3 regions of the Halomonas sp. KM007 genome follow, and region 1 is predicted to be linked to each of the others. Evidence: predicted binding sites of a transcription regulator. Region 1 holds the regulator's gene; each other region holds the start of a gene.
The links. Region 1 encodes LexA, which represses DNA repair genes until DNA is damaged. Its sites were predicted from a motif close to TACTGTNTANNTANACAGTA; they were not measured.

Region 1 (4,149 bases):
ATGTCTCATTATTACCGTTTAGTTGTGTCGTGCCCGGATCAGGTGGGCATCGTGGCGCGTGTTTCCAGCTTCATTGCCCAGCAGGGCGGCTCGATTACCGAGGCCAGCCAGCACTCCGACCTGGAGACGGGTCGCTTTTTCATGCGTTACGAAATTCTCGCCGATTCATTGGGCATGTCGGCCGAGGCGCTGCGCACGGCGTTCGAACCCGTCGCCGCCGAATTCGATATGCAGTGGTCACTGGTGGACACCCAGAAGCGCCGCCGCGTGGTATTGATGGTTTCCCGGGAATCCCACTGCCTGGTGGATCTGCTGTATCGCTGGCAGGCAGGCGAGCTGGATTGCGATATCGTCAGCGTCATTTCCAATCATGACGACATGCGTTCGCTCACCGAGTGGTACGGCATTCCTTATCACCACGTGCCGGTGGACCCAGCCAACAAGCAGGCGGCTTTCGAGCAGGTACAAACCCAGATCGATGCGGCACGGGCCGACTGTGTCGTGTTGGCGCGGTACATGCAGATACTACCCCCCTCGCTGTGCGAGCGCTATGCCGGGCGCGTCATCAATATTCATCACAGCTTCTTGCCCTCCTTTGCCGGGGCAAAGCCTTACCACCAGGCTTACGAGCGTGGCGTCAAGCTGATCGGTGCCACCTGCCATTACGTAACCGAAGAGCTGGATGCGGGGCCCATCATCGAGCAGGATATCCATCGGGTAAGCCACTGCCATACGCCCACCGACCTGGTGCGCTTTGGCCGTGATGTGGAAAAAGCCGTGCTGGCCCGCGGCCTGCGCTGGCATCTGGAAGATCGCGTATTGATTCACGGTAACAAGACCGTCGTGTTCAGCTAACTCGCCCACCGGGGAGGGGCGCCATGTCCTTTGCACAAAGCGTGCTGGCCATCTGGGCACTGCTGGCTACCTGGCTGGTGTCGGCAGGTGCGCTGGGGTGGGTGCTTTGGCAGCGCCCCTGGCAGCCGCTGCTGGAAGATACCGGTTTGCAGCATCGCTGGATGGCCGCGACGCTTGCCGTGATGCTGATGTGGCAGCTGCGGGCCCAGGCGGTCGATTGGTTGACCCTGCATCTGGTGTTCACGGTGCTGATGACGTTGGTGTTCAAGGTGCCCCTGGCCTTGATCAGCAACCTGCTGCTCAACGTGGCGATGGTGGTGATCGGGCGCAATGCCTGGGAGCTGTTGGGGCCCAACGTGTTGGTGACGGGACTGGTGCCCGCCGTGATCACGGGGGTGGTATGGCGTATCGTGGATCGCCGCTTGCCGGACAACCTGATGGTGTTTCTGTTTGCCTGCGGTTTTTTCGGTGCTGCGCTGGCCACGCTAGGAGGCGGGCTGGCGGCCGTGGGGCTGATTCTGGTGGCGGGCACCGACCCTGAAGCGATCTATCTGGCTCAGGAGTATGCCCGCTTTTTACCCTTGCTGATGCCCTCGGAAGCCTTCATCACGGGCATGCTGCTGAGTATCTTGCTGGTCTACCACCCGCACTGGGTCGCCACGTTCAACGATCATCGTTACATCGATATGCAGTAGGCGGTGGCTTGGTCCAGTGTCCTAGCCCAGTATTTTAACCCAGTGCCTGGCCGTTGCCACCTCGGATGACGCCTACCCCGACGCCTTCGATATCCAGCTGTTGAGTTCTCAGGTCGATTTCGATGGGGGCGAAGTCTTCGTTCTCGGCGAGCAGCGTGACGTGATGCCCCTGGCGTTTAAAACGCTTGACCGTGACCTCGTCCTCCAGGCGCGCGACGACGATCTGACCGTCACGCACGCGGTCGGTACGATGCACCGCCAGCAGATCGCCTTCCAGAATACCCACATCCTTCATCGACAGGCCGCGAACTCGCAGCAGATAGTCGGCCTTGGGGGTGAAGTACTCTGCAGGGAGCGGGCAGTAACGGTCGATATGCTCCGCTGCCAGAATGGGACTGCCTGCCGCGACTTCGCCAATGACCGGCAGCCCGTTGGGCGTGGCATCGTTGGCGGCGCTGGTAGGCTCGGCTGCCGGGGGCGTGGCGTCGAGCGGTTCCTGGTTGGGCAGGCGAATGCCGCGTGACGTATTGCGAATGATGCGAATGGCACCTTTGCGCTCCAGTGCGCGCAGATGCTCTTCAGCAGCGTTGGGGGAACGAAAGCCCAGCGCCTTGGCGATTTCGGCGCGGGTAGGGGGGTAGCCAAGCTCGCCCATGGTCTTCACGATAAAATCATATACATGCTGCTGGCGTGCGGTGAGTGGGCGTGACATATCAGACTCCAAACAGTGAAAAGACAGTCGCTACATGTCCGTAAAATCAGTATGTGTTTAAGTATACAGTATGTTGCTCTGTCCAGTACATGATGAGTTGCAATCCGTACCGGGGCACGCGGCCTGAACCTCGAGCGGGATAATCGTTTGAGCCAGCAGGGGGAATGGCATACTATTCGCCAACGCGATCGCCATGTTTTAAACACCTGTTTTGGGAGGGCGCTATGGCCCAGTCGGATACGGTCACACGTATTTTGGATACGGCAGAGGTGCTCTTTGCAGAGCGGGGGTTTGCCGAAACATCACTGCGCAATATCACCAGTAAAGCGCGGGTCAACCTTGCTGCCGTCAATTATCACTTCGGGTCGAAGAAAGCGCTGATACAGGCGGTATTTGCCCGTTACCTGGACCCGTTCTCCGAACGCTTCCATACTGCGCTGGACGAGCTGGAAGCGCGCTACGAAGGCCAGGCCATTCCTCTGGAGGTGCTGCTGGAAACCATGGCCACCACCGTGCTGGCCGTGCCTGCCGAGCGCCATAGCCTGAAAGTGTTCATGCGGCTGCTGGGGCTGGCTTACAGCCAGGCGCAAGGACACCTGCGTCGCTATATTCAGCAGCAGTATGGTGATGTCTTCACGCGCTTCACGGAGTTGGTGCGCCGGGCAACGCCCGAGCTGCCAGATGCCGAGCGCTTCTGGCGGCTGCACTTCATGCTGGGCACGGTAATTTTCACTCTGTCTGGCCTGGATGCACTGCGCGATATCGCCGCCAAGGATTATCAGGAGCAGGTAACGGTACGCGACTTGATCCGACGCCTGCGCCCCGTCGTGGTGGCGGCCATGAGCGCGCCAATGCCGTTGCCTGCAGCAACCGTGGATGAGAAGCCTCATGCAAACGCCCAGGTTGGCTGATCTGCCGCCCGTTGAAGGTGGCTGGATGGAAATCGACACCCAGGCCCAACGCCTGCGCTGGTGGCAGGGGCGCGAGCTAAAGCACGAATGCGCTGTTTCCACGGGCAAAGCCGGTGTGGGGCAAGAGGAGGGCAGTGGCTGTACGCCACTGGGCTGGCACTATGTGCGGGCAGCCATTGGCGATGGGCTACCCGAGGATGCGGTCTTTCGGGGGCGTCGTTGGACCGGAGAGGTCTACTCTGCCGATTTGGCGGTCGAGTTCCCCGAGCGCGACTGGATCTTGACCCGCATACTGTGGCTATGTGGCCTGGAGCGCGGTATCAATCGCGGCGGCCGTGTCGATTCCCAGCGTCGCTACATCTACCTGCACGGTACTCCCCCTGACCAGCCCATGGGCCTTGCTGCTTCTCACGGCTGTGTGCGTCTACGTAATGCCGACCTGCTCTGGCTTTTCAAACGGGCTGTGCCGGGTACGCCAGTATGGCTGCATTGACGTTGTCCCCGCTGGCATACTCCACATTTTGAAAGATCACACGGGTGGTCTAGAATGACGCCCTTTTTCCTGGACCCAGTACGATGACTCAACCTCTAGGCCCGGTCATGCTCGACCTGGAAGGCCAGACCCTGACCAAGGAAGACCAGCGCCTGCTGAAGAATCCCGCGGTAGGTGGCGTGATTCTGTTTGCTCGTAACGTGGAAAGCGCCACCCAAGTGCGGGAGCTGTGTGACAGCATTCGTCGTGTGCGTGGCGACCTGCTATTGGCCGTCGACCAAGAGGGCGGCCGGGTTCAGCGTATCCGGCAAGGCGTGACGCGCCTGCCGCCCATGGCTCGGATTGGCGACGTGTTTGCCCATGATCAGTCGGTAGGGCTGGCGCTGGCCAAAGATACCGGCTGGCTGCTGGGCATGGAAATGGCCGCCTGTGGCCTGGACATCAGCTTTGCCCCCGTGCTGGACGTGGACAGCGGTATTTCCA
Region 2 (4,149 bases), 440 kb from region 1:
GAGAAGTAAACGCCGCGATGGCTCCCGGGTGGGTACCGGCTTCCAGCAACTCGTTCCAACGCGTGGTGTAGCGGCGCGAACGGTGCCCGCAGCGCAGCTGCCAGGCGGCGTCCGGGTCGCGCATACCAAAGTGGATGGTGCCTTGCCCCATCCGCTGGTTGATGGCATCCACCGCCCGCATCACGTGGGGGTGCGCTTTGGCAGGCGGTGCCAGCAGCGAGAGCTGGTACTGCTGGGCGTCTACCAGGTCCACCAGCATGACGCCTGCTTTCATGAACACGTAGCCGGGGCGGTACATCTGCTCCATCCCTTCCTTGACGGCCTGCAGAATGAGCCGCGTGTCGTCGGTGGGAGCATCGAGGGGAATCATGGCGCGGGGGGCCAGCTGGGGCAGGTCCTTGCGATGGCGGCTGGTGGTCAGAAACATCAGCACCGCACGGGCCAGACTACCCTGCTGGCGCAGTTTCTCGGCGCTGCGCTGGGCGTGCTGGCGCAATGCATCGTGCAGCTCCTCCTTGCGCCCCGTGGCACGCCCGAAAGAGCGCGAGGTCATGATGCGTTGGCGGGGCTGTTCGACGGCGTTCATCTCCAGGCAGGGCGTGCCGCGCAGCTCGAGGGCGGTGCGCGCCAACACTACCGAAAAGCGCTTGCGCAACTGCCTGGGGTCGCTCTCGCGCAGCTGCCAGGCGGTACGAATACCGCTCACGGCGAGCTGCTCGGCAAGCCGTCGGCCGACTCCCCATACCTCGCTTACCGGAAGCTGTTTGAGCAGTGCCTGGGTGGTGGCGGTGTGGGCAGCCAGCAGGCATACCCCTTGATAGTAGGGCTGCTGCTTGGCCACGTGATTGGCCAGCTTGGCCAGCGTATGCGTGGCCGCCAGCCCAACGCAGACGGGCAACCCCAGGTAACGGCGAACACGGCGGCGTAGCGCCACGCCCATGGCCTGGCATTGGGCGTCATCGAAGCCATCCAGGTAAATGAACATCTCATCGATGGAGTAGGGGGCGACCTCTGGGCAGGCTTCACGCAGCAGCTGTGCCAACCGCGCCGACATATCGCCGTACAGCTCGTAGTTGGAAGAGCACAAATGGATCTGGCCCCGACGCCGCAGCCCTTCCAGCTGGAACGCTGGCGTCCCCATGGCAATGCCCATGGCTTTCAGCTCGGCAGAGCGCGCAATCACGCAGCCATCGTTGTTGGACATGACGCCCACGGCCTTGCCTTCCAGCGTGGGCTGGAATACCCGCTCGCAGGAAACGTAAAAGTTGTTGGCGTCCACCAGGCCGATCATGGCAAATACTCATGAATGACGGCGCGCACTACCCCCCATAGCTGGCACTCGGCCTCTTCCAGCGGCAGCGGAGGGTAGTGCGGGTGAGACGAGCACAAATGCGGCGTACCGCGATACAGCGCGTAGCGCTTGATCAACAGCTCCTGGTCGAACAGGGCGACCACGATGCGGCCCAGCCGAGGCGGCACGCTGCGGTCTACCACCAGCAGGTCGCCGTCGAAGATGCCCCATCCCTCCATGCTGTCGCCGCGGGCGGTCAGGTAGAACGTCTGTGTCGGGTGCTTGATCAGCCGGGTGTTGAGGTCCAGCGTGCGCGGCTCGTAATCCTGCGCGGGGGAAGGAAAGCCGCTAAAACCCGCGCGACCACTCAGCGAGGCAAACGGAAGAGGCAAGGGCGTTGACGGCAAGGCGGTCGCAACGGCAGTGGGTTGAGACGGCATCGTCGGGCTCCTCACGAATGGATGGTGTGTTTATATACAGTATTTGTAGCCAGTATTCATTCATGCGGAAAAAAATGCAAGGTGCCGGGGCGAAGGTAAGGGTACGAGGAGGCTAACGGGCCAGCCAGAGGCCAACCACCAGCGCACTGATGACCGTGATCCAGAACACGAGATTGCGAGCGCGGGTGTCGCGACGAGGTTTCATCGGGTTGTCTCCAGCAGATAGGCAAGGGTGGCCCACCATGGGCCGCTCGAAAGCAGCGCATAGGCTGCGCCAGGCATGGTAACGTTTGGTGCTCGAAGCGTCATCCGGCGCAGGGTTTTTCGTGAAGAGAGAGGGCTGATGAAAGGTTCCGAGTTTAGCGGCAGTACGCCGCTGTCGTTGGTCAATGGGCGCCTGGCGGCCCTGAGCTGGGGGCGCCACGATGCCCCGGTATGGGTCGCCCTGCACGGCTGGCTGGATAACGCGGCGAGCTTCTCACGGCTGGCCCCCTTGTTGGTCAAGCGACTGAACATTCGTATCGTTGCCCTCGATTTTCGCGGGCACGGCCACTCGGCCCATACGCCCTTCGGCAGCGACTATGCGCTGTGGGACTACCTTCACGATGTGCTGGATGCCATGGAGGCGCTGGAGATCGAGCAGGCCACGTTGCTGGCGCACTCGATGGGGGCGGCGGTCTCCTGCCTGCTGGCAGCGGCGCTGCCCGAGCGTGTCGCACGGCTGGTGCTGCTGGATGGCCTGGGGGCACTGAATACGCCCGCAGAGGAGACGGCCAGCCAGCTGCGCAAGGGCCTCACCGCCCACCGCCGCGTCGCTTCGCGCACGCCCCGGTATGCGGATATCGAACAGGCCGTTGCCGCCCGGGTGGCAGGCGGCGTGACGCCGCTGGATGCCATCACGGCCAGGCCGCTGGTCGAACGTAACACCCAGGCCACGGCGGATGGCAAGGTCGCCATGCGCACCGACAGCCGCCTGCTGAAGCCTTCCCTGGTCCGCCTGACGCCACAGCAGGTGCTGGCCATACTGGCAGAGATTCAAGCCCCCGTGCTATTGATAGAAGGAGAGCGCGGTATTCTCGGCGAGCGCCAGTGGGCGGTGGCCGCTCGGCAGGCGGTACCCCGCCTCACTCGTCATGTGCTGGCCGGGGGCCACCATCTTCATCTGGAGCCGCAGGCCGTAGCCCAGGTCGCCGAGGTGATTTGCCGTAGCCCCAGTGGTGAAGAGTAGAGCGGTGAAAAATAAAGAGGTGAAAAGTAAAAAGGAGGGTGTGCCTTGGTGAGTCTGTTGGCAGGGAGAGCGCTGGGTGAGGGAAACAAGGTGGCCTTGGTGCTGGGCAGCGGCGGGGCCAGAGGCTATGCGCATATCGGTGTGATCGAGGCGCTGGAAGCGCGGGGCTTCGAGATCATCTCGATAGCGGGCTGTTCCATGGGCGCTCTGATTGGCGGTATCTACGCATCGGGCAAGCTGCCTCAGTACCGGGATTGGGTGTGCCATCTCGACTATCTGGACGTGCTGAAGCTGGTCGATGTGACCTGGAGCCCCATGGGGGCCATGCGGGCCAACAAGGTCATGAGCAAGCTGGAAGAGCTGGTGGGTGACGTACTGATCGAGGATCTGCCGATCCCCGTGACCACGGTGGCCACCGATCTGGTACGCCAGCGCGAAGTGTGGTTTCAAAACGGCCCGCTGCTACGCGCCATACGCGCCTCCATTGCGGTGCCTGGCGTGATTACTCCGGTGAACCTGGGCGAGCAGGTGCTGGTGGATGGCGGGCTGCTCAACCCGCTGCCGATGATGCCCATTCTGGCCGCCCATGAAGCGGATTTTGTGGTGGCGGTGAACGTGACGGCCCATAGCCCGCAGCCGGTGACCCTGGAAGAGTTGCTGCCCCGTGACGAGTCTGCCCCGCCGCAGACCCCCTCGGAGCGCGAGCGAGAGGCCAACATTGGCGGTTGGATGCGCGACGTGCGCGCCACCACGCGCCGACTGTGGGGCGGCCTGGGCGGCGGTGAAGAAGAGAACGATGACGATGAAACCGTCGACCTGCGCGGCAAGCGGGAGTGGGGCAAACTGGACATGATTCTGGAGTCGTTCGATATCACCCAGGCGGCGCTGGCCAAGTACAAGGTGGCCGGGTATCCGCCGGATGTGCTGATCGAAGTGCCCAAAACCGTTTGCAGTACCTATGAGTTCCACCGCGCCAACGAGTTGATTCGCCTGGGGCGCCATCTGGCGGATCAGGCGCTGGAGCGGCGCATGCCCAGTATTGCCTCGGACGCTACCGAGTGAGCTACTGGCTGCGTTTGCGCAGCAAAATATAGACCGCCCCTGTGCCGCCATCCACGTCGGTGGCGGAGCAAAACGCCAGCACGCCAGGCCACTCTCGCAACCAGGCGTTGGTGTGGCTCTTCAAGACA
Region 3 (4,149 bases), 880 kb from region 1:
CGGTAACCAGCTACCGCCAGGGGCCCAGCCTAGAGCGCTGGGCTACGCCGGGCACCAGTTCGGTAACTTCGTACCCCAGCTTGGCGATGGTCGCGCGCTGCTATTGGGCGAAGTGGTGGACCAGCAGGGTGAGCGCCGAGATGTGCAGCTAAAAGGCAGCGGCCGCACGCCGTTTTCTCGGGGTGGCGATGGTCGTTCGCCCCTTGGCCCGGTGCTGCGGGAATACCTGGTGAGTGAATTTATGGCCGCCGTGGGCGTACCCACCACCCGGGCGCTGGCGGCCGTCTCTACGGGCGAGCGCGTGGTGCGCCAAATGGCCGAGCCGGGAGCCGTGCTGACCCGTGTAGCCAGCAGCCATATTCGTGTGGGCACGTTCCAGTTTGCCGCCGTTCGCCGCGATGAAGAAGCACTCAAAGCGTTGGCCGATCATGTGATCGCCCGCCACTACCCAGAGGCGGCCAACGCTGAAGACCCATACCTTGCGCTGCTGGAAGCCGTTACTGCCCGCCAGGCGGCGCTGGTGGCGCGCTGGATGAGCCTGGGCTTTATTCACGGCGTGATGAACACCGACAACTGCAGCATTGCTGGCGACACCATCGATTACGGCCCCTGCGCGTTTATGGAGCAGTTCGACCCGCAGAAGGTGTATAGCTCCATTGACCAGGGCGGGCGCTACGCCTTCGACAACCAGCCGGGCATTGCCCAGTGGAACCTGGCCCGCTTTGCCGAAACCCTGCTGCCGCTGATGCTTGAAGAGGGCGATGCCCTGGTAGAGCAGGCCACCGAGGTACTTCGCGGCTTTACCGCTCGTTTTGGCGCCGAGCAGCGCCGCCTGCATGCCGAAAAGCTGGGCCTTGCCCCGGAAAGTGATCGCGCCGTGGCGCTGATGGAAGCGCTAGAGATCCAGATGCATCAAGGCCGCATGGACATGACCGCGACGTTCGACGCGTTGACGCACTATGCCAAAACACTGGGTGCCCAAGCCTTGAGCGCGGACACGTCAGCCCACTCCCAAAAAGAGGCGCTGCTGGCGCTGACCACGCAGCCCGCTGGCCTGACCGCTTGGCTGGCCGACTGGGAAAACGCCCAGCAAGCCAGCCAGCAGAGTGAGCGTCTGGAGGCCATGCGCCGCGCCAACCCGGTGGTGATTCCCCGCAACCACCGCATTCAAGAGGTGATTGAAGCGGCAACAGAAGGCGATTTCGCGCCTTTCCACACGCTGCTCGCGGCGGTCACGCAGCCCTTTGATGAATCCGCAGAAGCGCGCCGCTTGGCCGCTCCGGCCACGGAAAGCGAGCAGGTGCTGCGCACCTTTTGTGGTACTTGATTTAGATCAGCGAATATGGGCGGAAAAACCGTAGCGGGGGTCTTTCGCCAGGGCCGGAATAACGTTCCCTACTATTTCGGTATTTCCACCATCCATGGTGGTCAGATGGCGAAAGTAGCGTCCAGGGAGGGATTCACAGCGCCCCCGCCTAGGGTTTTGCTGCTTATCAGCGCTGCAGCATACCCTGTGATAAACTGTGCTTTTTTACAGGTAAGGGTGGAGGCAAGGTCGGCCTGTGCGCAAAATTATCCACTGCGACTGTGACTGCTTCTATGCGGCGGTAGAAATGCGCGATAACCCCGCGTTAACCGATATCCCTATTGCCATTGGCGGCAGTGTGGAGCAGCGCGGGGTGGTGGCCACCTGTAACTATCCTGCCCGCGCGTTTGGCATCCACTCCGCCATGCCCATGGCTCAGGCGCTCAAACGTTGCCCCCATCTCACGGTGATTCGTGGCGACATGGCGAAGTACAAGGCCGTGGCACGCCAGGTGTTTGCCATCTATCGTGATGTCACCGAACTGATCGAGCCGCTCTCGCTGGACGAAGCCTTTCTGGATGTCTCGGATGTCACGCTTCACCACGGCAGCGCCACCCGTATGGCCGAAGCCATTCGCCATCGGGTGAAGCAGGAAGTGGGCATTACCGTCTCGGCGGGTGTGGCACCCAACAAGTTTCTCGCCAAGATCGCCAGCGACTGGCGCAAGCCCGATGGGCTGTTTGTCATTACGCCAGACGATATCGACGCCTTCGTGCAGCAGCTTCCGGTGAAAAAAATCCACGGGGTAGGGCCGCGCACCGCTGAAAAACTGGCGGAGTTGGGCATTCAGACCGGCGCGGATCTGCGCGCCCGGCCGCTTACCGAGCTGATAGAGCGCTTTGGCCGCTTTGGCCATCGCCTGCATGAACTCAGCCATGGGCGCGATGAGCGCCCAGTTAAAACCCACCGCGAGCGCAAGTCGATCAGCACCGAGCTAACCTACTCCCAAGACCTACCCACCCTGGCAGCCTGCCGCCGCCAGCTCCCCGAGCTGATTAGCGATTTAGAGCGCCGCTACGCCCGCCTAGACCCGGCACCCGCCGTGCGCGGAGTAATGGTGAAGATCAAATTCAACGACTTCACCCAAACCACTGTCGAACACGCCGACCCCGCACCCAACTTGGAACAGTTCGAAACCTTGCTGAACGTGGGATGGGCAAGGGGTGAGCGCCCCGTGCGCCTGCTGGGGGTGGGGTATCGGTTGGCGGAAGAGACCGCTGCCCAGCAGCTCTCGCTGTTTTAATTAGCCTGTTAACCCTTGGGTGGATTGACGGGTACTCGGGCTCGCGTTAAAACAGACGTATGATAGATAGCGCTTCTTCCCGTTAGCCTAACTGCGAGCCTGCCATGCCTGCCGATGCCACCCAACGCCCCCGCTTAGTGTTTGCCCATGCCAACGGCTTTCCCGGTTTGAGCTACCGCAGCCTGTTAGACCCGCTGGCAGAATCGTTCGATTTACACCCGCTAGATCGGCTAGGCCACCACCCGGACTACCCGGTGAATCACAACTGGGGCAACTTGGTAGAGGAGTTGTTGAGCTACCTGCCCGACACCGATGCACCGCTCTTGGGAGTGGGGCATTCGCTGGGCGGCACGCTGATGGCCATGGCTGCGGATAAGCAGCCGGAGCGTTTTCGCGGTGTGATCATGCTCGACCCGCCGCTGATGCTGGGGCCAGACGCCTGGGCCATGAAAGCGGCCAAGCGTTTTGGGTTCATGGACCGTATCACCCCCGCGGGTAAAACCAAAGGGCGGCGCACGGTGTGGCCCAGCCGTGAGGCGATGGCGACCTCGCTGCGGCGGCGAGGGCTGTTTCGTCGCTTTACCCCCGAGGCACTCAACGACTACATTGAAGCAGGCACGCGACTACTGGACGACGGTAGCGCCGAGCTGACCTTCGACCCGCGCATCGAGCTGGAAATTTTCCGCCACCTGCCAGATCACCTCTCTAACCTGCCGCAGCGCGTGGGTGTGCCCATTCAATTGGTGGCGGGACAGCAATCGCACTTGATGACGCCTTCACGGCTCAAGCGCATCGCTCGTCGCGGGCTGCCGGTGAGTATGGTGCCCGGCACACACATGTTCCCGATGGAGCACCCGGAGGAGACACGCACGGCGATACTGGCCGCGTGGCAGCAGTTTCAAACGGTACAGCCATAGAAGCGATTAAGGAGACGATATGTATCTTTCCGTACAGCTGAGCTACTACCCGCTGGCCGATGATTTCAAGCCCGTGGTGAAAGAGGTGGTCAAACGTTTAGAGGCTACAGGTCTAGAGGTTCATCCCAACCGAATGAGCACCCAGGTATTTGGCGAGTTCGATGAGGTAATGGCGGCACTAAGCGACGTGATGAAGTGGTCGTTCGAGACCCACGGCAAAGCCGTGTTTACGGCTAACTTTTTAGAAGGTGATCGGCGGCCTCGGTAAATAACGCCATCGCGCGTGATGTTCTTCATAGTGCTAAACAAGGCTCAATAACGTGCCCAGCGTTTCCATCCCCCGTTCGCTGCGCTGGGTCCAGGGGTGGCCATAGCTTAAGCGGATGCAGTGGCGAAACTGTTGGGTCGCGGAGAAAATGGGGCCTGGCGCGAGGCTAACGCCATGGTCGAGCGCTGTGCGAAATAGCTGCAGCGAATCCACGTGTTCGGGAAACTCCACCCAAAGGAAATAACCGCCCGCAGGTCGGGTGATGCGCGTATGCGCTGGGAAGTAGCGATCTGCCGCCGCCAGCATACTGGTTTGTTGAGCTTCTAAGGCATGGCGAAGCTTGCGCAAATGGCGG

Region 2: RVM27_RS14800 (LexA family protein) is a predicted target of LexA. The motif match lies at 1,754-1,773, and genes of this name have one in related genera.
Region 3: dinB (DNA polymerase IV) is a predicted target of LexA. The motif match lies at 1,520-1,539, and genes of this name have one in related genera.

The regions. Positions count from the first base shown of each region.
Region 1 covers NZ_CP136131.1:3,565,286-3,569,434, forward strand. The annotation lists gene purU (formyltetrahydrofolate deformylase) at 1-855, shown strand; gene RVM27_RS16975 (energy-coupling factor ABC transporter permease) at 879-1,550, shown strand; gene lexA (transcriptional repressor LexA) at 1,585-2,262, opposite strand; gene RVM27_RS16985 (TetR/AcrR family transcriptional regulator) at 2,487-3,173, shown strand; gene RVM27_RS16990 (L,D-transpeptidase family protein) at 3,151-3,666, shown strand; gene nagZ (beta-hexosaminidase) at 3,750-4,149, shown strand, end outside.
Region 2 covers NZ_CP136131.1:3,121,242-3,125,390, forward strand. The annotation lists gene RVM27_RS14795 (Y-family DNA polymerase) at 1-1,291, opposite strand, end outside; gene RVM27_RS14800 (LexA family protein) at 1,288-1,731, opposite strand; gene RVM27_RS14805 (alpha/beta fold hydrolase) at 2,075-2,959, shown strand; gene RVM27_RS14810 (patatin-like phospholipase family protein) at 3,005-4,021, shown strand; gene RVM27_RS14815 (Smr/MutS family protein) at 4,023-4,149, opposite strand, start outside.
Region 3 covers NZ_CP136131.1:2,682,897-2,687,045, forward strand. The annotation lists gene RVM27_RS12700 (protein adenylyltransferase SelO) at 1-1,327, shown strand, start outside; gene dinB (DNA polymerase IV) at 1,563-2,609, shown strand; gene RVM27_RS12710 (alpha/beta fold hydrolase) at 2,714-3,526, shown strand; gene RVM27_RS12715 (YkoF family thiamine/hydroxymethylpyrimidine-binding protein) at 3,546-3,794, shown strand; gene mapR (aminotransferase-like domain-containing protein) at 3,828-4,149, opposite strand, start outside.